4 regions of the Streptomyces sp. NPDC088730 genome follow, and region 2 is predicted to be linked to each of the others. Evidence: riboswitches for the same ligand, from Rfam matches in the RefSeq annotation. Region 2 holds a riboswitch; each other region holds the start of a gene.
What was found. Region 2 has a riboswitch for cyclic di-AMP ahead of ACIP89_RS34425 (transglycosylase SLT domain-containing protein). Riboswitches for the same ligand answer to the same signal wherever they lie in the genome.

Region 1 (4,947 bases), on a different contig from region 2:
ACGGCACCGTCCGTACGCAGTACAACACCGCCTACGGCAACATGGCCATCGTCACGATGGCCGACGGCACCGAGACCTGGTACTGCCACCTCAGCAGCACCCGTATCCGCTCGGGCCACGTCAAGGCCGGTGACGTGATCGCGTACTCGGGGAATTCCGGCAACTCGACCGGCCCGCACATGCACTTCGAGGTGCGGCCCGGCGGCGGCGCGGCCGTCGACCCGCTGCCCTGGCTCCGCAGCCACAACGTCGACCCGACCTGATCCGGCCTTCCTCCCGGAGGAAGGCCGGACGGTACGCCCCGCTACAGCTTCTGGACCGGGGCGTACCGCAGCAGCAGCTTCTTCGGCCGCTCGTCCCCGAAGTCGACCGTGGCCTTCGCCTGGTCACCGATGCCCTCGACCGCCGTCACCGTGCCCAGACCGAACTGGTCGTGCGTGACCCGGTCACCGACCACCAGCGTGATCGTCGGCTTGTCCGACGTCCGCCGGGTCGCGAAGCCCGAGGGCCCGGAGCGCGAGCGGGACGCGGACAGCGATGAGGTGATGCCCGACGTCGGTCCCGCCGGAGCCGCCATCGGGCCCTTGCGCTTCCACTCCAGGTGCTGCTCCGGGATCTCCTCCAGGAACCGCGACGGCGGGTTGTACGAGGGCTGGCCCCAGGCGCTGCGCATCGACGCCCGGGTCAGGTAGAGCCGCTCGCGGGCCCGGGTGATGCCGACATAGGCGAGCCGGCGCTCCTCCTCCAGCTCCTTGACCTGGCCCAGCGCCCGCATGTGCGGGAAGACGCCGTCCTCCATGCCGGTCAGGAAGACCACCGGGAATTCGAGGCCCTTCGCCGTGTGCAGGGTCATCAGCGTGACGACTCCGGAGCCGTCGGTGTCCTCGTCGGGGATCTGGTCGGAGTCGGCGACGAGCGCGACCCGCTCCAGGAACTCGGCGAGCGTTCCCGACCCCTCCTCCTCGCTCCGGTCCTGCTCGAATTCGAGCGCCACGGAGGCGAGCTCCTGGAGGTTCTCGATCCGGGTCTCGTCCTGCGGGTCGGTGGAGGCCTGGAGCTCGGCCAGGTAGCCGGTCCGCTCCATGACGGCCTCCAGCACCACGGCCGGGCCCGCGCCCGACTCGACGATCGTGCGCAGCTCCTCCATCAGCGTGTTGAACCGCTTGACGGCGTTGGCGGAACGGGCGGCCATGCCGTACGCCTCGTCGACGCGGCGCAGCGCCTGCGGGAAGGTGATCTTCTCGCGCATCGACAGGGCGTCGATCATCGCCTCCGCCCGGTCCCCGATACCGCGCTTGGGCACGTTCAGGATGCGGCGCAGCGGGACGGTGTCCTCGGGGTTGGACAGGACCCGGAGGTAGGCCAGGACGTCCCGGACCTCCTTGCGCTCGTAGAAGCGCACCCCGCCGACGACCTTGTAGGGCAGGCCGACCCGGATGAAGATCTCCTCGAAGACACGGGACTGCGCGTTCGTCCGGTAGAAGATCGCGACGTCGCCCGCCTTGGCGTCGCCCGCGTCGGTCAGCCGGTCGATCTCGTCCGCGACGAACTGGGCCTCGTCGTGCTCGGTGTCCGCGACGTAGCCGGTGATCCGGGTGCCGGAGCCGGCGTTGGTCCAGAGGTTCTTCGGGCGGCGGCTCTCGTTGCGCTCGATGACGGCGTTGGCGGCGGACAGGATCGTCTGGGTGGAGCGGTAGTTCTGCTCCAGCAGGATCGTGGTCGCGTCCGGGTAGTCCTCCTCGAACTGGAGGATGTTGCGGATCGTCGCACCCCGGAAGGCGTAGATCGACTGGTCGGCGTCACCGACGACGCACAGTTCGCCGGGGGCGTCGGCCGCACCGGCCGGGCCGACCAGCTCCCGTACGAGCGTGTACTGGGCGTGGTTGGTGTCCTGGTACTCGTCGACCAGGACGTGCTGGAAGCGGCGGCGGTAGTGCTCTGCGACGTCGGGGAAGGCCTGGAGCAGGTGCACCGTCGTCATGATGATGTCGTCGAAGTCGAGCGCGTTGGCCTCGCGCAGCCGGGACTGGTACATCGCGTAGGCCTGGGCGAGGGTCTTCTCGAAGCCGTCCGCGGCCTGGCCCGCGAAGGTCTCCTCGTCGATCAGCTCGTTCTTCAGGTTCGACACCTTGGCCGTGAACGACTTCGGCGGGAAGCGCTTCGGGTCGAGGTCGAGATCGCGGCAGACCAGGGCCATCAGCCGCTTGGAGTCCGCCGCGTCGTAGATCGAGAACGAGGAGGTGAAGCCGAGCTTCTTCGACTCGCGGCGCAGGATCCGGACGCACGCGCTGTGGAAGGTCATGACCCACATGGCGTTGGCGCGGGGCCCGACGAGCTGTTCGACGCGCTCCTTCATCTCGCCGGCGGCCTTGTTGGTGAAGGTGATCGCCAGGATCTGGCCGGGGTGCACCCCGCGCTCGGCCAGCAGGTGGGCGATGCGGTGGGTCAGCACCCGGGTCTTGCCCGAACCGGCCCCGGCGACGATGAGCAGCGGGGATCCCGCGTGCACGACGGCGGCCCGCTGCTCGGTGTTCAGCCCGTCGAGCAGCGCGGCGGCGTCGATGACCGGACGGTGGGCCCCGTCGCGGTAGTACGCGTCGCGGGGCGGCGGGGGCCCGTCGAACACGCCCCCGAAGAGGTCCTCCGGCACCGCTTCGGGTGCGGAGTCCTCGGGGGGCGGCGGGGGCCCTTCCTCCGAGTGCTGGAGGCCGGCCAGGAAACTGTCGTCAAAGAGGCTGCTCATCGCTGTCCGAGTCTAGGCGGCCCTACTGACACCACGGGCCCGCATGGCAGAACCCGTACTTCCGGAGCCACACACGGCGATGTCCGGACCACCGTGCGTAGGAAAATGACGCGCCGCGCCCGGCCGGGCGGCACGGGCTCCGCAAGGTCACGGAAATGTATCGGGCATATCGAACATCAACCTTCACAGCGGCACCATGAGTTGGCTAGCGTGCTCGTTCGGACGGCCGTACCCCCAGAGGCGAACCACGCCGAGCGGGCGTCCACGCCGAATCCGGGCCTCCCGTACGGGGTCCGGAACCGGGGACCCACGCGCAGCACCGGGGTGAATCGGTCCGCAACCCCCACCAGGACCGTAGGGCAGCCTTCCGTTCCGCCCGAACCCGACAGCTAACCCGGTAGGCGGTCCACGGAAGGAAATGCCGGTCTTGGCATCGCATCGCAAACCGCGCCCACGGGTGCGCAGCACCACGCCCGCCATCGGATTCACGACGGCCGCACTCGCCTCCGTGACCCTGCTGTCCACGCAGAGCGCGCTGGCGGCCCCGGCCCCGAAGCCCAGCATCGAGGAAGTCCAGAAGAAGGTCGACGACCTCTACCGGCAAGCGGGGACCGCGACCCAGCACTACGACCAGGCGAAAGAGGCGTCCGCCGCGCAGCGCACCAAGGTGGACGGGCTGCTGGACGACATCGCGAAGCGGGCCGACAAGCTGAACGACGCCCGCCGGACGCTCGGGAACTACGCGGCCGCCCAGTACCGCGACGGCGCGCTCGCGCCGACCGCCACCTTCTTCCTGGCCAACGACCCGCAGTCGTTCTTCGACCAGACCCACCTGATGAACCGGATGGCCGCGAACCAGCAGCAGGCCGTCACCGACTTCCGTACGAAGCAGGCAGAGGCGTCGAAGAAGCGGGCCGAGGCGGTGACGAGCCTGGAGACGCTCACCGCTTCGCAGACGAAGCTGCGCACCAGCAAGCAGAACGTGCAGAACAAGCTGGCCGAGGCGCGCACCCTGCTGTCGAAGCTGACCGCGCAGGAGAAGGCGCGGCTGGCCGAGCTGGAGGAGAAGAAGAAGGCCGAGGCCGCGCGCAAGGCCGAGGAGCTGGCGAAGAAGCAGGCGGCCGCGAAGGCGGAGGCCGACCGCAAGGCCGAGGAGGCCGGCAGCGGGAGCGGGAGCGGCACAGGCTCCGGTAAGAGCACGGGTACGGGTACGGGTACAGGCACCGGTTCCGGCTCTGACTCCGGCTCCGGTTCGGACAGCGGGGCGACGACGCGGGCCGGGAAGGTCCTCGCGTTCGCCAGGGCCCAGATCGGCAAGCCGTACGTCTGGGGGGCGACCGGCCCGTCCTCGTACGACTGCTCGGGGCTGACCCAGGCGGCCTGGAAGGCCGCGGGCGTCACCATTCCCCGGACCACCTGGGACCAGGTGAACGTCGGCAGCCGGATCGCCACGGCGGACCTTCAACCCGGTGACCTGGTCTTCTTCTACGACGACATCAGCCACGTCGGGATCTACAAGGGCGACGGCATGATGATCCACGCGCCGAAGCCGGGGGCCGATGTGCGCGAGGAGTCGATCTACTACATGCCGATCTACGGGAGCGTCCGCCCCGGCTAGGGCCTGTCCGACCACGATCCGCCGGACAGACCCCAGGGCCTGTCCGGCCCTGACCCGCCGGACAGGCCCTGGGAGCGCTCGGGCCCCCGGGCGCTCAGGTCCAGAGCGTGGCGATGAAGATGTTGACCATCGTCAGTCCGCCCACCGCCGCGAAGAGGCCCTTCTCGACCTTCTCCTCGTCCCGCTTGACGTAGACCAGCCCGAGGATGACGACGAGGATCAGCAGCTTGATGCCGATCTTGACGTTGTTCACGGGGTGGTCGTCGGCCTGGTCGAGCCCGACCAGGGCGATTCCGGTGACGAGCATGGTCAGCGCGCCGTGCAGCATCCCCGGTACGAATCGGGCCGTCCCCGCGCTCATCGCCTTCATCTGGGTGAGGAAACCTCCCAGCAGGGCGGCGATCCCGATGATGTGGAGGGCGACGAAGACATCGATGAGTACACGCATGGTTCCGCACCCTAGCCCTGCCCCTAGCAGGCCTCCGCAGTCAGGTGCTACTTACTGGCCGCTTGACCGACTAATGCACCAATTGCCTGACTCTGGTGCAATTTTTCCTGTCATTAGCAAACAACGAAGCGCCAAATT
Region 2 (4,947 bases):
GCTGCATCCCGACGGACTGGCTCCCCGCATCCTCAACCTCGCGGAGTGGGCGCGCCACATCCTGGTGCGTCTCGGCCATCTGGAGGAGTTGCGGGCCGAGCTCACCGGGTACGTTCCCGAACCGGCGCCGTCCGCTGGGCAACTCGGATTCGCCGTGCCGCTCCGCCTGCGGTCCTCGTACGGTGAGCTTCGCCTGATGACGACGGTGACCACCTTCGCCACCGCTGTCGACGTGACGCTTGCCGAACTGAAGCTGGAGGCGTTCCTGCCGGCCGATCCGGCGACAGCCGAGGCCCTCTCAGCAGCCGCCGGGGGCAACGGAGGTGCGATGGCCAAGCCCAGCAGCTGATCCGGTCCGCCCCGGGGACGGCGCGACGTCCCGGCCCGGCACCGGATCGACGGGAGAGCCCTTAGGCTGCCAACCGTCACCGGCACCGTCCCCGATCCAGGAGCGCGCACGATGTTCGACCCCGCCCAGCGGCACCCGTACCCCGACGCGTTCCGGCCGGACGCAGCGCCTGCCCCGCACGCTCTGCTCGCACCGCTGAGCGGGTTCCTGGGCACCTGGGCCGGGCGGGGCAGTGGTGAGTACCCGACGCTCGCCGAGGAGTTCCGGTACGCGCAGCAGGTGACCTTCAGTCACGACGGGCGCCCCTTCCTCCATTACGAGGCGCGCGCCTGGCTGCTCGACGCGGACGGCGCCCCGCTGCGGCCGTCCGCACGGGAGAGCGGCTGGTGGCGGATGCAGGCGGACGGGCGGGTGGAGGCGCTGATCACTCAGCCCACCGGTGTCGCGGAGATCCTGACGGGCCGTGCGGCCGACGGCGCGGCCGACCTCGCCACCCATCAGGTCGCTCTCGCGCCCACCGCCAAGGAGGTCAGCGCCACCCGCCGCCGCTACACCCTGACGGATGACGGCACGCTCGACTTCGTCCACGACCTCGCGGCGGTCGGCCAGCCGCTCCAGCACCACCTTTCGGCGCGGCTCCGGCGCGAGGGCGGCAGCAGGCCGCACTGATACCGCGCTGATCCGCGCACCGTGACGGGGCGCCGGCTGCCGTCCCGTCCGACGGCGCCCGCGCTTCAGACTCCGGACAGCACCGCCCGCAGCCGGGCCGCGAACGCCCGCGGATGCGTGGTGTTGCCGTTGTGTCCGCCGGGAAAGGGGACGACCTCCCGGCCGGTCAGTTCGGCGAGGCTCCGCGCGCACTGGCCGACGAAAACGGATGGCGCCGTGGTGCTGCCGCTCGCGGGCACGATGCGTACGGGCGTCGCCCGCAGCGCTTCCCGGTCGAGCTCGGCTTCGATGACCGCGGTGAAGTCGCGCTCGATGAAGAAGCCGAAGTTGGCCACACGGCGCGGGGTGAGCGGCATCGGGGTGAGCCCCGGTTCGGTCTCCTGGCGCGTCGGGTCGATGCCGAGGACCCGGGCGATCTCGGGGAAGGCCGCTGCCAGACCGCCGTCACGGTGGACGTCCTGAAGGCGCGCCAGCTCGGCGGCGTGCCGCTCGCGCTGTCCGGCGGGCAGCAGGGACGGCGTGACCGGGTCGTGCGCCACGAGCAGCCCGAGCTGCTCGGGGTGGGCGAGCGCCAGGTGCAGCCCGATGGCGGCGCCCATGCTGCACCCGAGCATCAGGGCGGGTTCATCGGTCAGTTCGGCCAGCAGCCGGTGCACGTCGTCGGCGTGCTGGGCCATGGTGATGCGCTGCCCGGGGTCGTCGAGCGTGCTGCGGGAGAGGCCCCGCCGGTCGTAGGTGACCACGGTGCAGCGGTCCACGAGCAGGTCGACCAGGTCGGTGCTGCGGTCGGCGTCGCCCTCACCGCTCTGGGAGACGAGCAGCAGGGGGCCTGAGCCGCGGACTTCGTAGTGGAGCGTGGCGCCATCGGTGTCGAGGAACATCGGGCTCTCCCGGTCGCAGGGGTGGGCGGCGCCATGAGCACCGGCCGGGTACCACGCAAGGTAGTGCATCTATTTAGATGTATCAATAGAGATGCGCCTAGGTGGTGTCGAGCCTCGGGTGTCGTGGTCACCCGGCCGTCGGCTGCCGAGCTTGAGGGAATGTCCCTATTGGGTAGTTAGTCGCGTATCCCACCAATGATTCACTGACGACCTTTTTCCGTGGTCCAAGGCTCATGGATTTTGAGCAAATCACCCCTTTTCGGGCTCAGTGGTCAGCATCACCTTCCCGGCCCGTGACGCGGCGCAGCCGGCCTCGGTTCCCTTTCGCGCCAAGAAAGTTGACTTCCCCCGCAGGGTCTGGGGCCGGGCATTTCTTTTAATTGATCTTGCGAATCAATTTGGATCAAGAATTCCGGGCTTGTTTCGTCCGGCGTTTTTCGCTTACGGTCACCGTCAATCCGGATGGAACGCCGAATCCTGCCGCCGTCCGGGAACCCGACCCACTCACGTACGGCAGGAGCGGGGGACCCAGGTTTGCCGCCGTTCCGGAATCCGGAGCGGCTAGGGGTTAAGTCGCCATCACGCGCGGCCGGACATCTCCAGTCCGAACCCGACAGCTCACCTCGCAGGCGGCGGAGAGGAAATGCGCCATGCCCATCACGGGTAAGTACCGTCGTTTCAAGTCCACCTCCCTGACCCGCGGTTTCATCGCCGTGAGCACGGGCGGAGTCGTTCTCGCGCTCCCCCTGATCGGGGCCGGATCGGCTTCTGCCGCACCGGCACACCCGGCCGTCGCGGAAAAGTCGGTGTCCTCGACCCCCTTTGCTGCCAAGGGAATTGCGGCCCGCCAGGCGGAGTCCACCGTCTATTCCGTGGTCTCCGGTGATTCGCTTTCCAAGATCGCCCGAGGGCATTCCCTCAGCGGTGGCTGGGAGCGGCTCTACCAGGACAACCGGAGTGCGGTCGGCGGAAACCCCGACCTGATTCACCCGGGCCTCAAGCTGACCATCGGCGCCAAGTCCGTTGCCGTAGCCCCGAAGGCGGCTCCCACCGCCGAATCGAAGGCGAAGCCCGCGGCCGAGGCTGACCCCGCGACCGACGCCGCGCAGTCGTCCGACCGGTCCGAGGGGACCGACCGGGCCGACCGCTCCCAGCGGACGGTCACGCCCGTCGCGGAGAAGACCACCGCCACCGAGACCGCGGCCACCGCTCCCGCGCAGGCCGCCACGGTGTACACCAACGACCTCGACGGCTGGATCAAGGAGTCGCTCGCCGTGATGGCCCAGAACGGCATCCCCGGCAGCTACGACGGCATCTACCGCAACGTGATCCGCGAGTCCTCCGGCAACCCGCAGATCGTGAACAACTGGGACTCGAACGCCGCCGCCGGCACTCCCTCCAAGGGCCTCCTCCAGGTGATCCAGCCCACCTTCGAGGCCTACCACGTGGCCGGTACGTCGACGGACATCCTCGACCCCGTCGCCAACATCACCGCCGCGTGCAACTACGCCGCGGCCACCTACGGCTCCATCGACAACGTCTTCGGCGCCTACTGACATACCCCGGCCCCGCCTTCTGGAGGGGCCGGGCGCAGGGGTGGGAGGGAGCCATGAGGCTCCCTCCCACCCCTTTCGCGTGCCGTACGTGCCGTGCGGCTGACAACAGGCGGTCGAATCGCGCCTTTCGCGTGCCGTACGTGCCGTGCGGCTGACAACAGGCGGTCGAATCGCGTCGTCCCCGGGGTGTCACCGCCACCGCCTCGTGGACGTACGGACGGGGTCACTGCCACCGGCTCGCGGACGTACGGACGGGGGTCACTGCCACCCGGCTCGTGGACGTACGGACGGGGTCACTGCCACCGGCTCGTGGACGTACGGACGGGGTCACCGCCACCCGCCTCGTGGACGTACGCCGACGGATCGCCCGGCGGCCCGGCAGCTTCCTCCGGGTCCGCTCCGGCCGCCTCACAACAGGGTGCGCGATGGCACTATGAACCTTTCATCCCGCGCGCTACCCTCCGCCGCATGATTTCCACGGTGGTCTGGGGAACCGGCAATGTCGGCCGCGCGGCCATCCGCGCCGTCGAGGCCCATCCGGCCCTGCAACTGGCGCACGTGCTTGTTCACGATCCGGGCAAGGTGGGCCGCGACGCGGGCGACCTCGCCGGGACCGGCCGCGATCTGGGCGTCGCGGCGACCGACGACATCGACGCGGTGCTGGCCACCGCTCCCGGCGCGGTGGTGTACGCGGCCTCCGGGGACATCCGCCCCGACGAGGCGCTCGCCGACATCACCAGGGCGGTCCGCACCGGGGTGGTGGTCGTCACCCCCGCCCTGTACGCCCTCTACGACCAGCGGGGCGCCCCGCCGGAGCTGCGCGACCCGGTCCTGGCCGCTGTCGCGGACGGCGGCGGCTCCCTGTTCGTCTCCGGCGTCGACCCCGGCTGGGGCAACGACGTGCTGCCCCTGCTGATCAGCGGACTCGGCAGCACGGTCGACGCGATCCGCTGCCAGGAGATCTTCGACTACTCCACCTACGACCAGCCCGACGCGGTCCGCGACCTGATCGGCATGGGACACCCCATGGAGTACGAGCCGCTGATGCTGGCGGCCTCCGTCCCGACGATGGTGTGGGGCGGCCAGCTGCGGCTGATGGCCAGGGCCCTGGGCGTGGAGCTCGACGACATCCGCGAGACCATGGCCAGGCGGCCGCTGGAGACGACGGTCACCACCCGGACCATGGGCGAGTTCGCGGCGGGCACCCAGGGCGCGGTGCGGTTCGAGGTGCAGGGCATCGTCGAGGGCGAGCCCCGCATCGTCATCGAGCACATCACCCGCATCCACCCGTCCTGCGCCCCGGACTGGCCGTCGCCGCCCGACGGCGCCGGTGCCCACCGCGTGATCATCGAGGGCCGTCCGCGCATCGAGGTCACCGTCGAGGCCACCGACGAGGACGAGAACCGCTCGGCGGGCGGCAACGCCACCGCGGTCGGCCGGCTGGTGAACGCCATCGACTGGCTGGTGGAGGCGGAACCCGGACTCTACGACG
Region 3 (4,947 bases), on a different contig from region 2:
TCGCGGGCTTCGAAACGACCGTCAACCTCATCGGCAACGGCGTCCACACCCTGCTGGGCCATCCGGAGCAGCGCGAACGGCTCCAGCGTTCCCTGGCGGCGGGCGAGACGGAGCTGCTGGCCACCGGTGTCGAGGAACTGCTGCGGTTCGACGGTCCGGTGGAGCTGGCGACCTGGCGTTTCGCCACCGAGGCGCTGACGATCGGCGGGCAGCGGATCGCGGAGGGGGACCCCGTGCTCGTGGTGCTCGCCGCCGCGGACCGGGACCCCGAGCGGTTCGACGCTCCCGGCACGCTGGACCTCGCGCGGCGTGACAACCAGCACCTCGGCTACGGGCACGGCATCCACTACTGCCTGGGAGCACCGCTCGCCCGGCTGGAGGGACAGGCCGCGCTCGCCACGTTGCTGAAACGCCTTCCGGACCTGCGACTTGCGGGTGAAGCTGCCGATTTGCGCTGGCGCGGCGGGCTCATCATGCGCGGACTGCGGACGCTTCCGGTGGAGTTCACCCCCGGGTTCACCGGCAAGCAAAGTGACACTCTGTCAACTCTGTGACTTCGGCGTGATCTCCGCTGCATCGACTTGTGACACACGTTCGAGTCCCGCTAGGTTCACCGTTCGACTCACCAGTCACCTCGTCAGTCACACGGAAGGCATTCCCATGGGCTCCGCGAACGGCAGACACCGTCGCCCTCGGCAGGCACCCGCGATCATCGTCGCCGCAGGCGTGACCGGCTCGGCCATCGCCATCCCGCTGCTCGGCGCGGCCGGTGCGCACGCCGCCGACGCCTCGACCTGGGACCGGGTCGCGGAGTGCGAGAGCGGCGGCATGTGGAGTGCCGACCTCGGTAACGGCTTCTACGGCGGCCTGCAGTTCTCGCAGGAGGTCTGGAAGTCCTACGGCGGCGAGGCGTACGCCCCGCGTGCGGACCTCGCCAGCCGCTCGCAGCAGATCGCCGTGGCGGAGAAGGTGCTGGGTGATCAGGGGCCGAAGGCGTGGCCCAGTTGCGCCGTCATCTCCGGCCTCACCCCGGAGGGCTCCCTGCCGGGTGTCGACCCGGGCGTCGATCCGGCCGCCACCCCGTCCGCGGACCCGGCCGGGAGCGCGGACCCGGCCGAGGGTGCGGACCCGGCCGCGACGGCCGATCCGTCGGAGAGCGCGGACCCGGCGGACGGCGCGGCCGGGGACACCGCGAAGACCCCGTCGGACGACGCCGCGTCGGACCCGGCGGGCAAGGGCGGTGGGCCGGATGCCTCGGCCTCCCCGGACGCCACGCCCCCGGCGGCCGGCTCCTCCGGCGCGGGTGACCGGGCCGGCGGCCCGGACGGGTCCTCCCCGGCCGCGGAGGCGGGCGGCAGGCACCGCGGCGCGCCGGCCCCGGAGCGGACCGGTGACGGCCGGGACGCGGGTCGGCACGCCTCGCGCGGGGACGCGGACGGACGCGGCACGGGCGCGCCGGCCGCCGACGGCACGTACACCGTCCGGCCCGGCGACAGCCTCTGGGCGATCGCCGACGCGCAGGAGCTGCCCGGCGGCTGGACCGGGCTGTACGAGGCCAACAAGGCGGCCGTCGGCTCCGACCCCGACCTCATCCTCCCTGGCCAGCACCTCGATCTCGGCGTGAAGACCGGCTGAGACCGCCGGGCGCGGACGGTGGTGGAAGCAGGCGTGGAAGCCGCCGTGAAAACGGTCTGATCAACAGCTGAAGACACCTCGAACCTGGGGTACTTAAGAGGCCTATGTCCCACTTTTGACTAAGTGAGACATGGGTCTCTTCGCGTGAACCGGCGCGTCTTGTCCGGGAGGTCCTCCCGCATCCGCTCCGACCTGCGCAAACAGGTGTTAATCCTATGCAATTAAGGGCTGTTTATCCGGTATGTCCTTCTTTGAATGTAGGGGTTGGGTGTGTTTACGGTCAGAACCGCTCGCACCGCGGGCCCCGTCGACCGTCACGCCGAATCCTGCCGTCGGTCGAAGGGAACAGACGCGTAAAGCGCCGTAGGCAGGAGCGGGGGACCCAGGTAAGTGCCGGGCCCGATCGTCGCAAGACGCATCAGGACCGGCTTGGGGTTAAGTCGTGCGCTAGGACGTGCGACCGGGCAACTCACTTGGCCCGAACCCGACAGCTCACCTCGCAGGCGTCGGTGAGGAGAAGTCTCGATGCTGCTCAACAGCAAGGGCAACAAGCACCGCCGCCCGTCCAAGGCCGTCCGTATCGCCACGCTCGCCGGTGTGACCGGTGCCGCCATCGCCGTGCCCCTGATGGGTGCCACCGGCGCCTCCGCCGCCTCCGTCTCCACGTGGGACGCGGTCGCCCAGTGCGAGTCCGGCGGCAACTGGTCCATCAACACCGGCAACGGCTACTACGGCGGCCTGCAGTTCTCGCAGTCCAGCTGGGCCGCCGCCGGCGGTACGCAGTACGCGCCCCGTGCCGACCTGGCCAGCAAGGCCCAGCAGATCGCGGTCGCCGAGAAGCTCCTCGACATGCAGGGACCGGGCGCCTGGTCCTGCGCCGGTGCCGGCAACCTGAGCAACGACGGTGTCGACCCGGGCGTCGACACCGGCTCCAGCGCCCCCAAGGCGGAGGCCGCTCCCAAGCAGGAGTCCGCTCCGGCGCAGCAGGCCGAGCCGAAGAAGGCCGAGCGCACCGAGGCCCCGGCCACCAACCGCTCGGACCGCTCGACCGCCCCCGAGGCCGAGAAGAAGACCGTGACCACCCCGACCGGCGAGAAGGTCAAGAAGGGTGACGGCGAGTACAAGGTCGTCACCGGCGACTCGCTGAGCAAGATCGCGGCCGAGCACAAGGTCAAGGGCGGCTGGCAGAAGCTGTTCAAGCTCAACAAGGACATCGTCAAGGACGCCGACATGATCTTCCCGGGTCAGCAGCTCCACCTGGTGAAGTAGTCCGGCACTCTCCTCGCCGATCTCCCCGGCCCGGTTCGCGTCTTCCCCCCACGCGTGCCGGGCCGGGGTCCGTCGGTCGCCCGTCCGGCGGCCCGGTGGCCGGTGGATTGCCTGCCGACCGTTCAACTGTTGTCGTTACTGGTCAGTAAATTTCTGGCCTTTCATCCCGCTATCACCGCTCTTGGGTCCTTTTTCGTCCCAGGGGACGGGCGGGCGGCCGACTGATACGGCCGAGCCGGTTAGGCTCTTGTCGCAAGGCCAAAGCGACCCTGCACCACCTGCGTCATATCCCAGAAGGAGATGCCTCGTGCCGTCCATCGACGTCGTCGTAGCCCGGGAAATCCTCGACTCCCGGGGCAACCCCACGGTCGAGGTCGAGGTTGGCCTCGACGACGGCAGCACGGGCCGTGCTGCCGTTCCGTCCGGAGCCTCCACCGGTGCGTTCGAGGCCATTGAGCTTCGCGACGGTGACCCCAACCGCTACCACGGGAAGGGCGTCGAGAAGGCGGTCCTCGCCGTGATCGAGCAGATCGGCCCGGAGCTCGTCGGCTACGACGCGACCGAGCAGCGGCTGATCGACCAGGCCATGTTCGACCTGGACGCCACGGAGAACAAGGGCTCGCTCGGCGCCAACGCCATCCTCGGCGTCTCGCTCGCCGTCGCGCACGCCGCGTCCGAGGCCTCGGACCTGCCGCTGTTCCGCTACCTCGGTGGCCCGAACGCGCACCTGCTGCCCGTCCCGATGATGAACATCCTCAACGGTGGGTCGCACGCCGACTCCAACGTGGACATCCAGGAGTTCATGATCGCCCCGATCGGCGCGGAGTCCTTCTCCGAGGCCCTGCGCTGGGGCGCCGAGGTCTACCACACGCTGAAGAAGGTCCTGAAGACCAAGGGCCTGTCCACCGGTCTCGGTGACGAGGGCGGCTTCGCGCCGAACCTGGAGTCCAACCGCGCCGCGCTCGACCTCATCGTCGAGGCCATCAAGGAAGCCGGTTACGCCCCCGGCAAGGACATCGCGCTCGCGCTCGACGTCGCCGCGTCCGAGTTCTACAAGGACGGCACGTACGAGTTCGAGGGCAAGTCCCGCTCGGCCGCCGAGATGACCGAGTACTACGAGGAGCTCGTCGACGCGTACCCGCTGGTCTCCATCGAGGACCCGCTGTACGAGGACGACTGGGCCGGCTGGAAGGTCATCACCGACAGGATCGGCGCCAAGGTGCAGATCGTCGGGGACGACCTCTTCGTCACCAACCCGGAGCGCCTGGCCCGCGGCATCGAGGAGGGCTCCGCCAACGCCCTGCTCGTCAAGGTCAACCAGATCGGCTCGCTGACCGAGACCCTGGACGCCGTCGAGCTCGCCCAGCGCAACGGCTTCAAGTGCATGATGTCCCACCGCTCCGGCGAGACCGAGGACGTCACCATCGCCGACCTCGCGGTCGCCGTGAACTGCGGCCAGATCAAGACCGGCGCCCCGGCCCGTTCGGACCGCGTCGCCAAGTACAACCAGCTGCTGCGCATCGAGGAGATCCTCGACGACGCCGCGGTGTACGCGGGCCGCTCGGCGTTCCCGCGGTTCAAGGGCTGACAAGCCCGACCGGGTCCAGCGACCCGGCCTCCGTCCGTCCCCGCACTCGGTCCCGTACCGTGTGCGGGGACGGACGTGCGTAATGGGGAGGCGGAGACATGGCCGCGAAGGACCGGGACCGGTTCTCCACCGCGACCCGGCTGAGGCTGCTCGGTGAGCAGACCGCAGCCCGCGTCTACCGGTCCCAGAGCAAGCGCCAGGCCCGCCGCTCCCGCCTGACCGGCCGGGCGGCCTTCCTGGCCCTGGTGGTCTGCTCCCTGGTCGTCGCCCTCGCGTATCCGATGCGGCAGTACGTGTCGCAGCGCGACGAGATCGCGGACCAGGAGCGGCTCGCGCAGGAGGCCGAGGCGCGCACGGAGGAGCTGCGCGACGAGAAGGCGCGCCTCCAGGACGACGCGTACATCAAGCGGCTGGCCCGCGAGCACCTGCACTACCTTCTTCCGGGAGAGACCAGC
Region 4 (4,947 bases), on a different contig from region 2:
CGGCCGGGAGGCCAGCCAGGCCAGCGCCACCGTGGCGATCTCGGCGTCCCGCTCCCGCGCGATCGTGTCGAGCGCGGTGAGGACCTTCTGGCCGCGCTCCGTCTCCAGGTGCTGGGCGGCGCCACCGGCGCGGGCGCTGTCCACGGTCTGACCGGCACGGTACTTGCCGGTCAGGAATCCGGAGGCGAGGGCGGAGTACGGGACTGCGGCCAGTCCGGCCTCGGCGCTCAGGTCCTGGAGCTCGCCCTCGTAGGTGTCACGCGAGACGAGGTTGTAGTGCGGCTGGAGCGCCACGTAGCGGGCCAGGCCCTCGCGCTCGGAGAAGTCCAGCGAGGCGCGGAGCCGCGCCGGGCTGATGTTGGAGGCGGCGATCTCGCGGACCTTGCCCTCCTTCACCAGCTGGTCGAGAGCGGTGATGATCTCCTCGACGGGGACGGTCTCGTCGTCGTGGTGCGTGTAGTAGAGGTCGATGTAGTCCGTACCGAGCCGGCGCAGCGACTCCTCGGCCCCGGCCCTGATGGTGGCGGCGGCGAGCCCCTTGTACTCGGGGTGGGAGCCGACCTTGGTGGCCAGGACGACGTCGGAGCGGTTGCCCCGAGCGGCGAACCACTTACCGATGAGGGTCTCCGACTCGCCGCCCACGTTGCCGGGGATCCAGGAGGAGTACGTGTCGGCCGTGTCCACGAAGTTGCCCCCGCCCGCCGTGTACGCGTCGAGGACGGCGAAGGACTGCGCCTCGTCGGCGGTCCAGCCGAAGACGTTGCCGCCGAGGGAGAGCGTGGAGACCTGGAGGCCGGAGGAACCGAGCTTGTGAAGAGAAGTCATGGATGGAGCAACCCACCGCACGGCACGCGCTATTCCATGGCCGCTACAGCTACACCCGTATGCCCCAGCCAGAACCGGCAGGACCAGCAGGACCAGCAGAACGGGCAAGACCAGCAGAACTATCAGGACCGGCCAGGAGCCGGGACCGGCAGCCCTGACGTCGGGGGGTGAGCGTCAGGACTGCCGGGGTTCCGTGGACACGGACTTCGGTGGGCTCAGACCGTCAGGCCACGGGCGCGCAGCCACGGCATCGGATCGATGCCGGTGCCGTCCGGGGTGTGGACCTCAAGGTGGAGGTGCGGGCCGGTCACGTTGCCGGTCGCGCCCACGCGTCCGATGGTGTCCCCGGTGGTGACCTGCTGGCCGACGCCGACGCCGATCGAGGACTGGTGGCAGAACCACAGCTCCGTGCCGTCCTCAAGCTCCAGGACCGTGCGGTAGCCGTACGCGCCGGACCAGCCGGCGGACTTGATGGTGCCGCTGTGGATGGCCTTGATCGGGGTACCGGTCGGCGCCGCGAAGTCGAGGCCCGTGTGGTAGCCGGAGGACCACATCGAACCGGCCTCGCCGAAGGTCGAGGTGATCGTGTACGAGGAGGTGGGGATGGCGTAGCTGGCGGCGAGCTTCGCGAGCCGTACCGCTTCCGCCTTCTTCTTCGCCTCCTCCGCGGCCTTCTTCTTAGCGGCGGCGGCCTTGGCCTCCGCCGCGTCCTGCTGCTTCTTCGCCTCTGCGGCCGCCTTCTCCGCCGCGGCCTTCTCCTCGGCCGCCCTGGCCTCGGCGTCGGCGGAGTCCTGCTGCTGCTCGGCCTGCTGGAGGATGCGGGCGCGGAGCGCCTCGCCGGCGTCCGTCGTGCCCTGCTCGGCCTCTGTGGTGGTGATGCCGGCCGTCGTCAGCGGGGCGGCGGCGGTCACGACCTCGGCCTTCTCCGCCTCGGACTCACCCGAGAACAACGCGCCGACGCCAGGAAGGGACTTGGCCTCGGGAAGTTTGTCGGAGATGGCGTCGGGAAGAGAGATAGACACGGGCGGCTTGCTCTGGGCGGAGGCCATGCCACCCGCGCCGACGGCGGCGATGACACCGACGCCGAGAACGGTGGAGCTGCGGGCGAGGCCGTTGCGCTGCTTGGCGACGCGGTGCTTGCCGCGCACGGGGCGGATGGACTCCTCCGTGGGGTTCCATTCCTCCCACGCCCTGCCGGATTCGGCCTCCTCGGCGCGGAGGCCGGTGCCGAACTCACTCCCGAACTCGCTGCCCCGATCGGTTCCGTAAGCGGTTCCGTAGTCGGCCCCGTGACCGGTTCCGTAAGCGGTTCCGTGGTTGGCGCCGTAAGCGGCACCGGGCCCGGGTCCAAAGTCGTTTCCGTGTTCGGGTGCGAACCAGGAGGGGGCTTCGGGGGCAGGCTTGTTGGACGCCACTGGGGCGCGCTCCTTTCCTTCCTTCTCGCCTACCGGGTTAGCTGACGGGTTCGGAGCAGGAAGGTCTCCTACGGGTCCCTCCGCCTCTCAACGAGACAGAGATGCCCGATTCACCCCATGTAGGTGGTTCCCCGGTTCCCTTGCGGAATTCGGCGCTCGCGCACGGTGCCGCCACTGACGGCGGCTGGGACAACCGCGCTGCGTTATCGAACGTTAATAGACACACGGGCCCGATTCCAAGCCGTTCCCACTGATCGTTCCGATCCTTGGCCTGGACTTTACGGGACACAACCGGGTGGAATCGGGCGAGTTGAACAACCCTCAACCGTTAGCCGTTTTCTGACGTTGCGTCAAATGTTATGCGGAGGGATTCCTTACGGTTACGCACGGTGGCATCGACCGCGCCTCTCCCCCACATCCATCCGCACTCCCCCGCGTCCGGCCCCTCGCCTTCACCGGCTTCACCCGCCTTCACCCGGCTCCGCCGTCCAGGCCCACGATCTTCACGGTCGTACGCCGGTCCGGCTGCCCCTCGGTCGGGCGCACGACCGCGAGCAGGGCCATGTCGTCGGTCGTCACCCCACCGGTGTGCAGCCGTACGTCATCGGTCAGCGCCGACAGCAGCTCCTCGGGCCCCGGGAAGATCCGTCCGCGCAGCCGCTCGGCCGGGTCGTAGAAGACCCCGTCGGCATCACGGGCCTCGGAGAGGCCGTCCGTATAAAGGAGCAGCGTCGACCCGGCGGGCAGCTCCCACTCGTCGGAGCGGTCCGGCCACACACCCAGGTCCATCCCCAGGGGCAGCGCGGGCAGCGTGGGCCGCAGCTGCTCCAGCGCCCCGTCCGAGTGCAGCAGCAGCGGTTCGGGATGGCCGCGGTTGACGACGCGCACCCTGCTGGAGCCCTGCGGGATCTCCGCCAGCGCGGCGGTGACGAAACCCTCCACCGCGTCGAGCCCGCCGCGCCTGCTCGATTCCCGCGCCAGCGCACGCTCCAGCCGCTGGGCCACCCCCTCCAGTGACCGCTCCTGCTCGGCGGCCTCCCGGAACGCCCCGATGATCACCGCCACCGCCTCCACCGCGTCCAGGCCCTTGCCGCGCACGTCCCCGACCACCAGCCGTACCCCGTACGGGGTGTCCGTGACCGAGAACAGGTCACCGCCGACGAACTCGTCCGCCTGCGCCGCCTCGTACCGCGCGGCCACGTACAGCCCGCCGATCCGGTCGGACGGTGTCGGCAGCACCGCGCGCATGGCGGTCGCCGCGATGACCCGGGCGGAGGCCAGCTGCTCGTTGCTGCGCCGTACGACCCCGTTGATGAAGACCGCGAGGACCGAGACGGTGAGGACGGTGAGCAGCTCGATGAACGGCACGACCCGGATCAGCGTTCCGCTGTGGAGCCGCAGCGCGGCCACGCACAGCAGCGCACCGGCCCCGACCCGGATCGTGCCGGCCCGCGAGAAGAACGGCGCGGCGATCAGCGGGGCCGCGGCGAACAGCGGTACGGCGGTGAAGGCGGGCGGGGTGAAGAAGTCGAACAGCAACCCGCCGACGAGCATCACCCCGGGCAGTACCCGGACGAGCCGGCGGTTCCGGACCTCGTAGGTGCGCCTCCCCCGCCGCTGCTCCCGCTTCCCCACCTTTGCTCTCCTGCCCGGTGCGCTCAGGGCCGCGGACGGTACCGCGCACCACTCCCAGATTTCCCGGAGCACGGTCGCGGGGCGAGTGCTCGACGGCCAATGGGATGACGCGCGGCGCGGCTCGTACGGAAACGAATCAGACCCGGCACGCGCTATGCGTGCCGGGTCTGATTCTTCAGTAGCGGGGACAGGATTTGAACCTGCGACCTCTGGGTTATGAGCCCAGCGAGCTACCGAGCTGCTCCACCCCGCGTCGGTAAACACAACTCTACGGCATGTTCGACGCACTCATGACCACCCCGGGCCTCTCGACCCCCGGCGCCCTTCCCGGCACCCGTCGCCCTCCCGGCACCCGGCCCGGTTGCCCACCGACCCGCCGGAATCCTCAACATGGCGAAATCGAGAAGGTATTGCGGGGAACCCGTGTTCTGCCGCAAGGTATCTGCTGCATCCCCCGGACCGGTGGGCTGCCCGTGCGAGCAGCCCCGGAGCGCGCGTTTCACCGTGCCCGAAAGCTGCTCCCGGTCTCTCATCGCAGCCTGTCTGGAGGGCCTCCGCCGATGACCGCACCGCTCGCTTCCGCCCCTTCCTCCACTTCCGCGTCTGCGGCCACTCCGGCGTCACCGCTGCGCGGTGCCGTCATCAGTGGCGTGATCGGCGGAGTGATCGGGGCGGTGATGAGCGCGGGAGTCAACTACGCGATCATCGGAGTGCCGGACAGCGAATCCGTCAACGCGGTCAACCACGCGGTATCCGGCCTGGTCAGCGGCTTCCTCGCAGGTTTCATAGGAATCCTGGCGCACCACCGCAAGGTCTCCTCGACCGCCCGCGCGGAGGCTGCGGCGACGACGGCAACGACAACGGCAGCTGCCGCGCTCTCGACGTCAACGGGTGCCGCACCCGCCGAGACGGTTGAGATGGTTGAGACGACTCACGCGAGCAAGGCAGCCGTACCTGCGCCCGCATCCGCGCCCGCGGCTGTACCGGTCCCCGCCTCCGTACCGGAGAAGTAGCCCGCCGCCTCACTCCGCGCCGGTGAAGCGGGGCCTCCGGTCCTGGCCCTGGTCCCGGT

Region 1: linked by a shared signal. The riboswitch ahead of ACIP89_RS10970 (NlpC/P60 family protein) and the one ahead of ACIP89_RS34425 (transglycosylase SLT domain-containing protein) in region 2 are both predicted to bind cyclic di-AMP.
Region 3: linked by a shared signal. The riboswitch ahead of ACIP89_RS15530 (transglycosylase family protein) and the one ahead of ACIP89_RS34425 (transglycosylase SLT domain-containing protein) in region 2 are both predicted to bind cyclic di-AMP.
Region 4: linked by a shared signal. The riboswitch ahead of ACIP89_RS06980 (M23 family metallopeptidase) and the one ahead of ACIP89_RS34425 (transglycosylase SLT domain-containing protein) in region 2 are both predicted to bind cyclic di-AMP.

The regions. Positions count from the first base shown of each region.
Region 1 is NZ_JBIVLK010000002.1:905,832-910,778, reverse strand. Features, by position in the region: gene ACIP89_RS10980 (peptidoglycan DD-metalloendopeptidase family protein) at 1-263, shown strand, start outside; gene pcrA (DNA helicase PcrA) at 305-2,743, opposite strand; cyclic di-AMP (ydaO/yuaA leader) riboswitch at 2,999-3,163, shown strand; gene ACIP89_RS10970 (NlpC/P60 family protein) at 3,162-4,361, shown strand; gene ACIP89_RS10965 (hypothetical protein) at 4,456-4,809, opposite strand.
Region 2 is NZ_JBIVLK010000020.1:86,898-91,844, reverse strand. Features, by position in the region: gene ACIP89_RS34440 (helix-turn-helix domain-containing protein) at 1-349, shown strand, start outside; gene ACIP89_RS34435 (FABP family protein) at 461-1,018, shown strand; gene ACIP89_RS34430 (alpha/beta fold hydrolase) at 1,084-1,899, opposite strand; cyclic di-AMP (ydaO/yuaA leader) riboswitch at 2,358-2,544, shown strand; gene ACIP89_RS34425 (transglycosylase SLT domain-containing protein) at 2,550-3,455, shown strand; gene ACIP89_RS34420 (dihydrodipicolinate reductase) at 3,924-4,947, shown strand, end outside.
Region 3 is NZ_JBIVLK010000004.1:93,209-98,155, reverse strand. Features, by position in the region: gene ACIP89_RS15540 (cytochrome P450) at 1-554, shown strand, start outside; gene ACIP89_RS15535 (transglycosylase family protein) at 661-1,635, shown strand; cyclic di-AMP (ydaO/yuaA leader) riboswitch at 1,985-2,156, shown strand; gene ACIP89_RS15530 (transglycosylase family protein) at 2,161-2,904, shown strand; gene eno (phosphopyruvate hydratase) at 3,212-4,492, shown strand; gene ACIP89_RS15520 (septum formation initiator family protein) at 4,591-4,947, shown strand, end outside.
Region 4 is NZ_JBIVLK010000002.1:22,709-27,655, forward strand. Features, by position in the region: gene ACIP89_RS06975 (aldo/keto reductase) at 1-825, opposite strand, end outside; gene ACIP89_RS06980 (M23 family metallopeptidase) at 1,041-2,240, opposite strand; cyclic di-AMP (ydaO/yuaA leader) riboswitch at 2,252-2,405, opposite strand; gene ACIP89_RS06985 (PP2C family protein-serine/threonine phosphatase) at 2,712-3,875, opposite strand; tRNA gene ACIP89_RS06990 (tRNA-Met) at 4,055-4,128, opposite strand; gene ACIP89_RS06995 (hypothetical protein) at 4,436-4,888, shown strand.